2 regions of the Desulfuromonas sp. KJ2020 genome follow, and region 2 is predicted to be linked to the other one. Evidence: riboswitches for the same ligand, from Rfam matches in the RefSeq annotation. Region 2 holds a riboswitch; the other holds the start of a gene.
The links. A riboswitch is a leader RNA that binds a small molecule or an ion and turns the genes downstream of it on or off. The one in region 2 is predicted to bind thiamine pyrophosphate.
Positions count from the first base shown of each region.

Region 1: linked by a shared signal. The riboswitch ahead of thiD (bifunctional hydroxymethylpyrimidine kinase/phosphomethylpyrimidine kinase) and the one ahead of thiF (sulfur carrier protein ThiS adenylyltransferase ThiF) in region 2 are both predicted to bind thiamine pyrophosphate.

Region 1 is NZ_JAKUKE010000001.1:61,347-66,849, forward strand. It holds gene MJO47_RS00320 (ASKHA domain-containing protein) at 1-603, opposite strand, end outside; gene alr (alanine racemase) at 648-1,781, opposite strand; TPP riboswitch at 1,998-2,100, shown strand; gene thiD (bifunctional hydroxymethylpyrimidine kinase/phosphomethylpyrimidine kinase) at 2,168-3,586, shown strand; gene thiC (phosphomethylpyrimidine synthase ThiC) at 3,653-4,954, shown strand; gene speD (adenosylmethionine decarboxylase) at 5,151-5,503, shown strand, end outside.
Region 2 is NZ_JAKUKE010000001.1:1,597,575-1,603,077, reverse strand. It holds gene MJO47_RS07340 (diguanylate cyclase) at 1-632, shown strand, start outside; gene glpK (glycerol kinase GlpK) at 709-2,187, shown strand; gene MJO47_RS07330 (hypothetical protein) at 2,231-2,542, opposite strand; TPP riboswitch at 2,711-2,814, shown strand; gene thiF (sulfur carrier protein ThiS adenylyltransferase ThiF) at 2,868-3,692, shown strand; gene thiS (sulfur carrier protein ThiS) at 3,689-3,889, shown strand; gene MJO47_RS07315 (thiazole synthase) at 3,944-4,714, shown strand; gene thiH (2-iminoacetate synthase ThiH) at 4,717-5,503, shown strand, end outside.

The DNA.
Region 1 (5,503 bases), 1.5 Mb from region 2:
GATCCCGGCCGCTTCGAAAGCGGGCCCCGCCGCCACCGAAGTAACCAGCCAACGCCCCTCATGATAAAGCGCCATCTCGCCGTTGGTGCCCACATCCAGATAGAGGGTCCGGGCCGACTGGGGGGGATGGGCATGGAGGAAAGCGACGAGATCGCCTCCCACGTAGCCGCTAACCAACGGAAAGAGATAGAGCGCACAGGGCAGGTCCAGGCCAAGGGAAAGGGGCTCGAGGCTGAGCCCCTGCCGGAAGACGGGCTTGTGGGGAGGATAGAGAAGACTGTCGACAGGGCACCGGCAGAGCAGATGGGAAACCGCCGGGTTGGCGGCGGCGGCCGCCGCTTGCACCTGTTGCCGCGAAAGATCCGCCTGGCGCAGCAATTCGGCGAGCAGGGCGTCCATCCCCTCGACCAGGAGGGTCTGCAGCCTTTCCCCCTCACCCCGCTGAGCGGCCTCGAGACGACGCACCACGTCACTACCAAGGACATATTGGGGGTTTCTCAGCCGCCCTTCGGCCAGCACCTCGCCTTTCCGATCGAGCAGCCGAGCCGCCAGCGTGGTCGTTCCCAGATCGAAAGCCAAAACGCATGGTTCACCGGTCATCATGGGATTCCTTTGCGCCCGCCCGCCGCCTTCAGGCTGGGGGCAATTCAGCGGTCATCATGGTAAAGACGGGGGATCTGCTTACTGACCTGGCAGAAAATTTCGTAGGAGATGGTTCCTGCCTTTGCCGCCAGTTCTTCGGCACCAATGCAGTTATCCCCGTCGCCGCCCAGCAGCGTCACCCTGTCCCCCACCTGAACCCCGGGGATATCGCTGACATCGATCATTGTCCAGTTCATGCATACGGTACCGGCTACCCGCGCCCGCTGTCCACGCACGAGCACTTCCCCACAACCGGACAGGCGACGGCTATAGCCGTCGCTGTAGCCGACCGGAATGGCAGCCAGTACGGAGGGCCGCTCGGCCTTGAAGCGATGACCGTAGGACACCCCGGTGCCGACGGGAACCTGCTTGAGCTGGTAGATATGAGTGCGCCAGCTCATGACCGATCGCAGATCGAGACGGCCGGCGAAGGCGTCGGAAGGCAGCGCTCCATAGAGGACGATGCCGGGACGCACCAGATTGCATGCGGGCAGATGATGGGCGAAGAGCGCGGCGCTGTTGCTCAGATGAACCCACAAGGGCTGATGGCCAGCGTCACGAATCTGCTGCAGCATGCCGCAGAACGTTTCATACTGACGGGACGTCAGGGGATCCTGCGGCGCATCGGCCAGCGCCAGATGAGACAGAACCCCTTCGAGCCGCAGCCCTTTCCAGGCAGCCATCTCCGCCAGCACCGCACCCAGCTCCTCGGGCCGAAAACCGACCCGCCCCATACCCGTATCGAGCTTGAGGTGGAAGGGACAGACTTGACCGTTAGCCAGAGCGACTTGGTTCAGACGCCTCGCGGTCTCGACATCGAACAAAATAGGAATTAAGCGGTGGCGGAGGAGAGCCTCTTCCTGACCCGGGAAAAACCCTCCCAAGATGACAACAGGACGGTCGATCCCCGCCTCACGTAACTGCTGCCCCTCCTGCACGGAGGCCACACCGAACAGATCGGCGCCTTCGTCCTGCAGGCAGACCGCCACCGGCCCGATCCCGTGACCATAGGCGTCTGCCTTGACGACCGCCAGCAGCTTGCGCTCTGCTCCCGCCTGACTACGCGCCTGGCGGAAGTTGTGACGCAGGGCGGCAAGATTTATCTCGACAAAAGTTGGAAACGTAGAATCAGGAGACATAACGGCAAGGCCTCTGGAAGAAAAATTTTTCTTAGCACGACGGTCCGAGACTGTAAAGGAGAAACTCATGATCCCGCCGGCGGCGGAATCGTGATTTCCGCATTATTCTGGTTGACAGCAAAACCCTAATCCATTAGGCTTTTTTCTTCTTCTCACGGCCTCGTCCGGGGATGAAGGGCGGCAGGCGCCGGCACAGGCAAAGCCGCTTGAAAAAGTGCAGACCGCTAGGGGAGTGGCACACTGAGAATCCCGCAACCAGGGATGACCCTTTGAACCTGATCCGGTTCGTACCGGCGTAGGGAAGCGGCGAGAGGAACCGGTTGTTTTCCGATCGTCATGCCCTGCGAAGGCATGACGATTTTTTATTTTGCCACTGAGAGCTCATGATGATTGACGGACTTTACCTGATCACCGCCCAGGAACCGGTAGAGATCATGCTGGACAAGGTGGCCTCCGCCCTGCAGGGTGGGGTTCGCGTCGTCCAATACCGGGACAAGGTGCGGCCCGATCAGGAGCAACTGGCCATCGCCTGCCAGCTCAAACAGCTCTGCCGGCAACGGGGAGCCACCTTTATCGTCAACGACGATCCGGTCATCGCCCAGGCCAGCGGCGCCGACGGCGTTCATATTGGCCAGCAGGATGGCGCCGTCGGCGAGGCCCGTCGCATTCTGGGGCCAAACAAGATCATTGGCGTCTCCACCCGCAATGCCGAAGAAGCTCTCAAGGCCCAGAGGCAGGGGGCGGACTACGTCGCCGTCGGCAGCATCTATCCGACCACCAGCAAGGACGATATCCAGGTGGTGGGGCTCGACATACTCAAAAAGGTGCGCAAGGCCGTGCAGATACCGGTAGTGGCCATCGGCGGCATCAACCGCGACAACGGCAGTGACGTCCTCGCGGCCGGCGCCGACGCCCTCTGCGTCATCTCGGCGGTCATGGCCGACCCGGCCCCGGCGCTGGCTGCCGGCGAAATCGCCCTGCTCTTTAATCGTCACAATCCCTTCCCCCGCGGCAAGGTTCTCACCATTGCCGGTTCGGATTCAGGGGGGGGAGCGGGCATTCAGGCCGACCTTAAAACTATCACCCTGCTGGGCAGCTTCGGCATGAGCGCCCTCACCGCCCTCACCGCCCAGAACACTCTCGGGGTCAAAGGGGTGCACCCCGCCCCCGTGGATTTCGTCACGGCCCAGATCGAGGCGGTGCTCGCGGACCTGGGTACCGACACCGTCAAAACAGGCATGCTCTTTTCGGCCGAAATCGTCGAGCAGGTAGCCCGCGCCATCGACCAGCACGCCCTGCTTGCCGTGGTCGACCCGGTCATGATTGCCAAGGGGGGCGCTCCCCTGCTGCAACAGGAGGCCATCGCGGCTTTTGTCCAGCACCTGCTGCCGGTCGCCTACCTGCTGACTCCCAACCTGCCTGAAACGGAGGCCCTGACCGGTTTTGCCGTGCGTAACGAAAAGGACATGGAGCGCGCCGCCCGCCGGTTGCAGCAGATGGGCGCCCGCCATGTCCTGATTAAAGGGGGCCACCTTGAAGGAGCCGCCGTCGACCTGCTGCTGGCCGACGACCAGCTGCACCGCCTGGCCGCCCCCCGCCTGGACACCCCCAACACCCACGGTACCGGCTGCACCTACTCGGCCGCCATTGCCACCTTCCTCGCCCAGGGGGTGCCACTGACCCAGGCCGTCGAGCAGGCCAAAACCTTCATCACCGAAGCCATCCGCAGCTCCTTTGATTTGGGCACGGGACACGGCCCCGTCAACCACTATCGGGCCGCCCGGCTTTTCCGCCAGCCCGAGTGAACCCGGTTCGACACTTTTTCACAACTGACGGCCTGCCTGAGCGGACCGTAAATGCGAGGGAAAAACATGACCCAGCTTGAAATCGCCCGCCAGGGCCTGATCTCCGACAAGATGCAACAGGCCGCGGCCGCTGAAGGCATCGACCCTGAAATTCTGCGCCAGCGCATTGCCGAAGGTACCGCCATCATCTGCCACAACAATCGGCACATCAACGGCATCCCTCTGGCCGTGGGCAAGGGCCTGCGCACCAAGGTCAACGCCAACATCGGCACCAGCAAGGACGACACCAGCATCGACAAAGAACTGGAAAAGGCCCGGGTCGCCGTCGCCGCCGGCGCCGACGCCATCATGGATCTCTCCACCGGCGGCCCCATCGATGAGATCCGTGCCGCCATCATTCGCGAAACCAGCGCCTGCATCGGTTCGGTCCCCCTCTATCAGGCCGCCGTCGATACCGTCGTCCGCAAAAAGAAGGCCATGGTCGACATGACGGTCGACGAGATCTTCGACGGCATCAAAAAGCACCTCGACGACGGCGTCGATTTCATCACCGTGCACTGCGGCGTCACCCGCGCCACTGTCGAGCGCATGGACCGTGAGGGACGCATCATGGAGGTTGTTTCCCGCGGCGGCTCCTTCACCATCGAATGGATGACCCGCAATCAGGCCGAAAACCCCCTTTACGAGCACTTCGACCGTCTGCTCGAACTGGTCAAGCCCTACGATGCCACCCTCTCCCTCGGCGACGGCTTCCGCCCCGGCTGCCTGGCCGACGCCACCGACCGCGCCCAGATTCATGAGCTCATCGTGCTGGGCGAACTGACCCAGCGCGCCTGGGACGCCGGTGTGCAGGTGATGATCGAGGGGCCGGGGCACGTGCCCCTCAACCAGATCGAAGCCAATATCCAGTTGCAGAAGCGGCTCTGCCACGGCGCCCCCTTCTATGTGCTGGGCCCCCTGGTCACCGATATCGCCCCCGGCTACGACCACATCACCTGCGCCATCGGCGGCACCCTGGCTGCCTCCGCCGGCGCCGACTTCCTCTGCTACGTCACCCCCAGCGAGCACCTGCGCCTGCCCACCGTCGAGGATGTGCACGAAGGCGTCATGGCCAGCCGCATTGCCGCCCACGCCGCCGACATCGTCAAGGGCGTCAAAGGCGCCATCGACAAAGACAACGCCATGGCCCGCGCCCGCAAGGAGCTGGACTGGGAAAAGCAGTTCGAACTGGCTCTCGACCCCGAAAAAGCCCGCCGCCTGCGAGCCGAATCGGGTGTCGACGAGGAGCACGGTGCCTGCACCATGTGTGGGGAGTTCTGCGCCTACAAGGTCATGAACGAACGTAAACGGCAGAGCACCGCCGGCTGAGGCAGCTTTCCTGCACAAACCCGTCTTGAAAAATGCCCCAACGCCTGCTGGCGGGGGCATTTTTCTTTTTCCGGCCAGACGCCCCGACGCCTCGCACCAGGCCAATATTTATGGTTGAAATCCGGCCCACGTTCATGTTTAGATTAGCGAATTTGGCTTGGCCAAATATCTCACCACCCGGGAGGGATATAGAATTATGTGTGCAAAAAAAGTGGTAAAAAAGACCAATCGCCCCAAGCGTCCCCACAAAATCAAGCTGCGGGGCTTCAACAACCTGACGAAAACGCTGTCCTTCAACATCTATGATGTCTGCTACGCCCGTGCGCCCCAGGCCCGCAAGGAGTATCTGGAATACATTGATGAGGAGTACAATTCAGAGCGTCTGGTGAAAATTTTGACCGAGGTGGCCGACATCATCGGGGCCAACATCCTCAACGTTTCCAGTCAGGATTATGATCCCATGGGGGCCAGCGTCACCATCCTCATCGCCGAGGAACCGGTGGACCCCAAACCCGACCAGGTGCTCGCCCATCTCGACAAGAGCCACCT
Region 2 (5,503 bases):
CCTTCGATCCCGCCGAACTCATCGCCCGCGTCAAGGTCCAGGTCAAGATCAAGTCGCTGCAGGACAGTCTGAAAAAAAGCAACGAGATGCTCCTCAAGCTTTCCAACACCGATCCGTTGACCCAGCTCTACAACCGCCGCTTTCTCACCGATGCCCTGGAGCGGGAAATGAACCGCAGCACCCGCAACAACACCCCGGTGACCCTGGTCATGCTGGATATCGATCACTTCAAAAAAGTCAACGACACCTACGGACACCAGCGGGGCGACCTTATTCTTAAGCGGGTGGCCGACCTGCTCCTGTCCGGATTGCGCGAATACGATCTGGCCTCCCGCTTCGGTGGTGAGGAATTTGCCCTGGTGCTGCCGGAAACCAGCCCGGAGCAAGGATTCGAGGCGGCCGAACGCCTGCGCCTGGCCTGCAGCGAGCTGTCCTTTCCTGACGAGCTGTCCGCTCTAAAATTGACCATCAGTCTGGGGGTGGCCGCCTTCCCCCACCCCGACATCCACACTCTTGACGATCTGATTCGCGAGGCCGACTACGCCCTATACCGCGCCAAGCGCACGGGCCGCAACCGCGTTTCTTTGCATGGGGACTGCCCGTCATCGCCGGAGCACATGGCCTCGGCCTGAGGGTCGCCCCATCCCGCCGCCTCCGGATCATCCTCCCCTCAAGAGTCATGAACATCTCCTGCCCCGGAGGGTTGCCATGTCCAGATACATACTCGCCATCGACCAGGGAACCACCGGAACCACGGCCCTGCTCATCGAACGGGACCTGCGCATCGCCGCCAAGGTCACCGTCGACTTTCCCCAGCATTTCCCCAAACCGGGCTGGGTCGAGCACGATGGGGAAGAAATCTGGTTCTCGGTGATTCAGGCCATCCGCCGCGTCTTGGACGGCACCGGCGTCAATCCGCGCGAGATCGCCGCCATCGGCCTGACCAACCAGCGGGAGACCACCCTGCTGTGGGATCGCCGCACCGGCCGGCCCGCCGCCCCCGCCATCGTCTGGCAGTGTCGCCGCAGCGCCGACATCTGTGACGAACTTAAGGAACAGGGCGCCGAACCCCTGGTTCGCCGCAAGACCGGCCTGGTGCTCGACCCCTATTTCTCCGCCACCAAACTCACCTGGCTGCTGCGCCACCAGCCGGAGCTGCGCCGACGGGCCGAGGCCGGCGATCTGGCCTTTGGCACCATCGACACCTTCCTGGTCTGGCGCCTCACCGGCGGGCGCCGCCACGTTTCCGACGTCTCCAACGCTTCGCGCACCCTGCTCATGGAGCTGCGCCGCCTCGATTGGGACAAGGAGCTCCTCGACCTCTTTGAGGTTCCGGCGGCCGTCCTTCCCGACATCGTCCCCTCCTCGGCCGTATACGGCCAGACCCGCGGTCTGGATCTTCTCCCCGACGGTATCCCGGTGGCCGGCATGGCCGGAGACCAGCAGGCGGCCCTCTTCGGACAGGCCTGCTTCGAGGCCGGCGAAGCCAAGTGCACCTACGGCACCGGCGCCTTTTTGCTGCAGAACACGGGAGAAGAACCGGTGGAGAGCGGCCACGGCCTGCTGACCACCGTCGCCTGGCAGCTCGACGGCCGTACCAGCTACGCGCTGGAAGGAAGCGCCTTCATTGCCGGCGCGGCCGTGCAATGGCTGCGGGACGGCCTCGGTCTCTTCCCCGCCTCAGCGGATATCGAGCACCTGGCCGCTTCCGTCCCGGACAGCGGTGGCGTCGTTTTCGTCCCTGCCCTCACCGGACTGGGCGCCCCCCACTGGAAGAGCGGCGCCCGCGGGCTGATCAGTGGCATCACCCGCGGCACGACCGCCGCCCACCTGGCCCGGGCCACCCTGGAGGGCATGGCGCTGCAGATTCACGACCTGGTAGCAGCCATGACCGAAGACCGGGGCGCCGCGCTGCGACACCTCAAGGTGGACGGCGGCGCCGCCCAGAACAACCTGCTCATGCAGCTGCAGGCCGACCTGCTGCAGCTGCCGGTCGTCCGCCCGCAGACCGTGGAAACCACGGCCCTGGGCGCCTCCATGCTGGCGGGCCTGGCGGTAGGGTTCTGGGAAAATCTCGATGAACTGCGGCAGAGTTGGCGGGAAGAACGACGCTTTGCCCCCGAAATGGCGGAAAAGCGCCGGGAAGAATTGATTCGCGACTGGCGGCAGGCCGTGTCGAAAGCCTGACAATAAGGGCGACAGGAAAAGCCCCGGCCAGCGGAGAGGGGAATTACAGCTCGTTGAGGAGACGGTAGATCTTCTGCTCGACATCCCAGACGGCCACGGCCAGGTCCTCGGCGCCGGCCTCTTCCAGCAGCAGCCTGGCCCGATCCAGCCGGGTATGGGCAGCCAGCAGTACCGGCGTCAGCTCGACCTCCAGACGGATACGGGGGATCTCCCCTACCTGCTCCTTGAGTTCTTCCAGCCCGGCCAGCCCCTGGCGCACACCCTGGACAGCCTTGTCATCCGCCGTCCCATCCAGCTTCTGCACCAGTTGTGCAGCCTCGTTCACCAGGTCCCGATAGCGATCTGAAATTGTCATGGTTTCTCCTCCTCTTCCACCCTGTCGGCAACCAGCCACAGCGGGGTTTTCGCAGGTTTTCGGAAGGGCCTCATAGTAATCAAATCGACGGGGAAAAACAACGGCAAAGGGAGAAAAAAGTTGACGGACCCGCAGCGCTGTTGCTAACGTACCGACTCACCACAATTGGAAATGCCCTAGGGGAGTTTTTTACTGAGAGCCTGGCCACGGCGAGGCGACCCTTTGAACCTGATCCGGGTGATACCGGCGTAGGGAAGCGGCGCACGATTCGGAGCACTGGATTTATCCAGCCGAAAAAGGCCGCTTTCTGCGGCCTTTTCTTTTTATGACCATCTATCTCAACGAAAATCCACTCGACACCGGGGAAGGGCTGACCCTCTACCAGCTGCGCGACCGTTTCAATCCTGGCGCCGACGTGCTCATCGTCAACGGCTTCGCCCTCTCTGACGACCGAGCACTGGCCGAAGGGGACCGCGTCGTCCTCATCCGCCGGGGCGAGCAGCCTTCACCGGCGGAATTCGAAGCTCTGCTCTGTGCCCGTCACACGCCTGGCGTGCAGGCCAAACTCAAGCAGGGCACCGTCGGCATCGCCGGCACCGGCGGCCTCGGCTCGGCCGTGGCCGTCGCCCTCGCCCGCTCTGGCATCGGTGGCCTCATTCTGGCCGACTTCGATGTCGTCGAACCCTCCAACCTCAACCGCCAGCAGTTCTTCATCGACCAGATTGGCCAGCCCAAGGTCGAGGCTCTGCGGGACAACCTGCGCCGTATCAACCCCGGCGTCGACCTCCGCCTCTTCAACGGCCGTCTCACCCCCTCGAATATCGCCGAAGTCTTTGCCGGCGTCGATGTACTGGTGGAAGCCTTCGATGCCCCGGACCAGAAGGCCATGCTCGTCCAGACCTTTCTGCAGACGAATTCGGCGGCCCCCATCGTGGCGGCTTCCGGTGTGGCCGGAGCCGGGCCGTCCAACACCATCATCACCCGCCGGGCCGCCAGCCGCCTCTACCTGGTCGGCGACGGCGACAGCGAAGCGCGGCCGGGCCAGGGTCTCATGGCGCCTCGCGTCGGCATCGCCGCCCACCATCAGGCCAACGCCGTGCTTCGACTCCTTCTCGGTGAAACTCCGGAAGACGAAAAGGATTTTTCATGACAATTCTTCTCAATGGAAGGGAAAAGACCCTTGAAGCCGCCCTGACAGTGGCCGAACTTATCGAACAGCTGCAACTGGCCGACGACCGGGTCGCTGTGGAGCTCAACCGGGCCATCGTGCCCAGGCAGGCCTTTGCCACCACCCACCTGCAGGATGGCGACCGGATCGAGATCGTTCACTTTGTCGGCGGCGGCTGAACCCGGCCGCGCACCCTACCCCCGCACCTCACTCATTCCTATAAAGGAAGGCCTATGGACCAACTTATTATTGCAGGACGCGCTTTCAACTCCCGGCTGCTGGTCGGTACCGGCAAATTTGCCTCCAACGACGCCATGGTGGCGGCCATGGAGAATTCGGGCTGCGAAATCGTCACCGTCGCCCTGCGCCGGGTCGATATCGACAATCCCCAGGACAGCATGCTGGGCGCGATCGACCGCGACAGGTATCTGCTGCTGCCCAACACCAGCGGCGCCCGCGACGCCGACGAAGCGGTGCGTCTGGCCCGCCTGGCCCGCGCCGCCGGCTGCGAACCCTGGGTCAAGCTTGAGGTGACCCCCGACCCCTACTACCTGCTGCCCGACCCCATCGAAACCCTCAAGGCCGCTGAAATCCTGGTCAAGGAAGGGTTCATCGTGCTGCCTTACATCAACGCCGACCCCGTGCTGGCCAAGCACCTGCAGGAAGTGGGCACCGCCACCGTCATGCCCCTGGGCGCCCCCATCGGCACTAACAAGGGACTGCGCACCCGCGACCACATCGCCATCATCATCGAGCAGGCCATCGTGCCGGTGGTGGTTGACGCCGGGCTGGGAGCGCCTTCCCACGCCGCCGAAGCCATGGAGATGGGGGCCGACGCCGTCCTGGTCAACACGGCTCTCGCCGTCAGCGGCAATCCCGGGGCCATGGGTGCCGCTTTCAAAAAAGGGGTGGAAGCCGGTCGCGAGGCCTTTCTGGCCGGGCTGGGCGAACAGCGTCAGCAGGCCGAGGCCTCCAGCCCGCTGACAGGCTTTCTAGGGAATTGAACATGAGTTTTCTCGACGTCATCCAAGAATACGACTACCAGCAGGTGCTGGCGGATATCGAAGGCAAAACGGCCGCAGAGGTGGAACGGGCGCTGGCGGCCGAGCGCCTGCGACCCGAGGACTTCAAGGCCCTGCTGTCACCGGCGGCCGCCGCCTATCTCGAGCCCATGGCCCAGAAGGCCCATCGTCAGACCCTGCAGCGCTTTGGCCGCAATATTCTGCTCTATGCCCCCCTCTACCTCTCCAACGTCTGCAGCAACGGCTGCCGTTACTGCGGCTTCAACGCCACCAACAAGGTCGGCCGGCAGACCCTCAGCCTCGACGAGGCCGAAGAGGAAGCCCGCGCCCTACGGGCCAAAGGTTTTGAGCACATCCTGCTGGTGACGGGGGAAGCCCCCACGGCCGTGGACAACGATTTTCTGGCCCAGGCGGTGCGCCGCCTGGCGCCGCTGTTCAGCTCGATCAGCATCGAGGTCTACCCCATGGATACCGACGGCTACCGGCAGATGGTCGGCGCCGGCGTCGACGGCCTCACCATCTATCAGGAGACCTACGACCGCGGCCTCTACGCCGAGATGCACCCCTTCGGCCGCAAGCGTGACTACGACTGGCGCCTGCTCACCCCCGAGCGCGGCGGGGCCGCCGGTCTGCGCCGTATCGGCCTCGGCGCTTTGCTCGGCCTCGGCCACTTTCGCGCCGAAGCCTTCTTCGTCGGGCTGCACGCCCTTCACCTCGGAAGACACTACTGGCGCACCCAGGTCAGCGTCTCCTTTCCGCGCATCCGCCCGG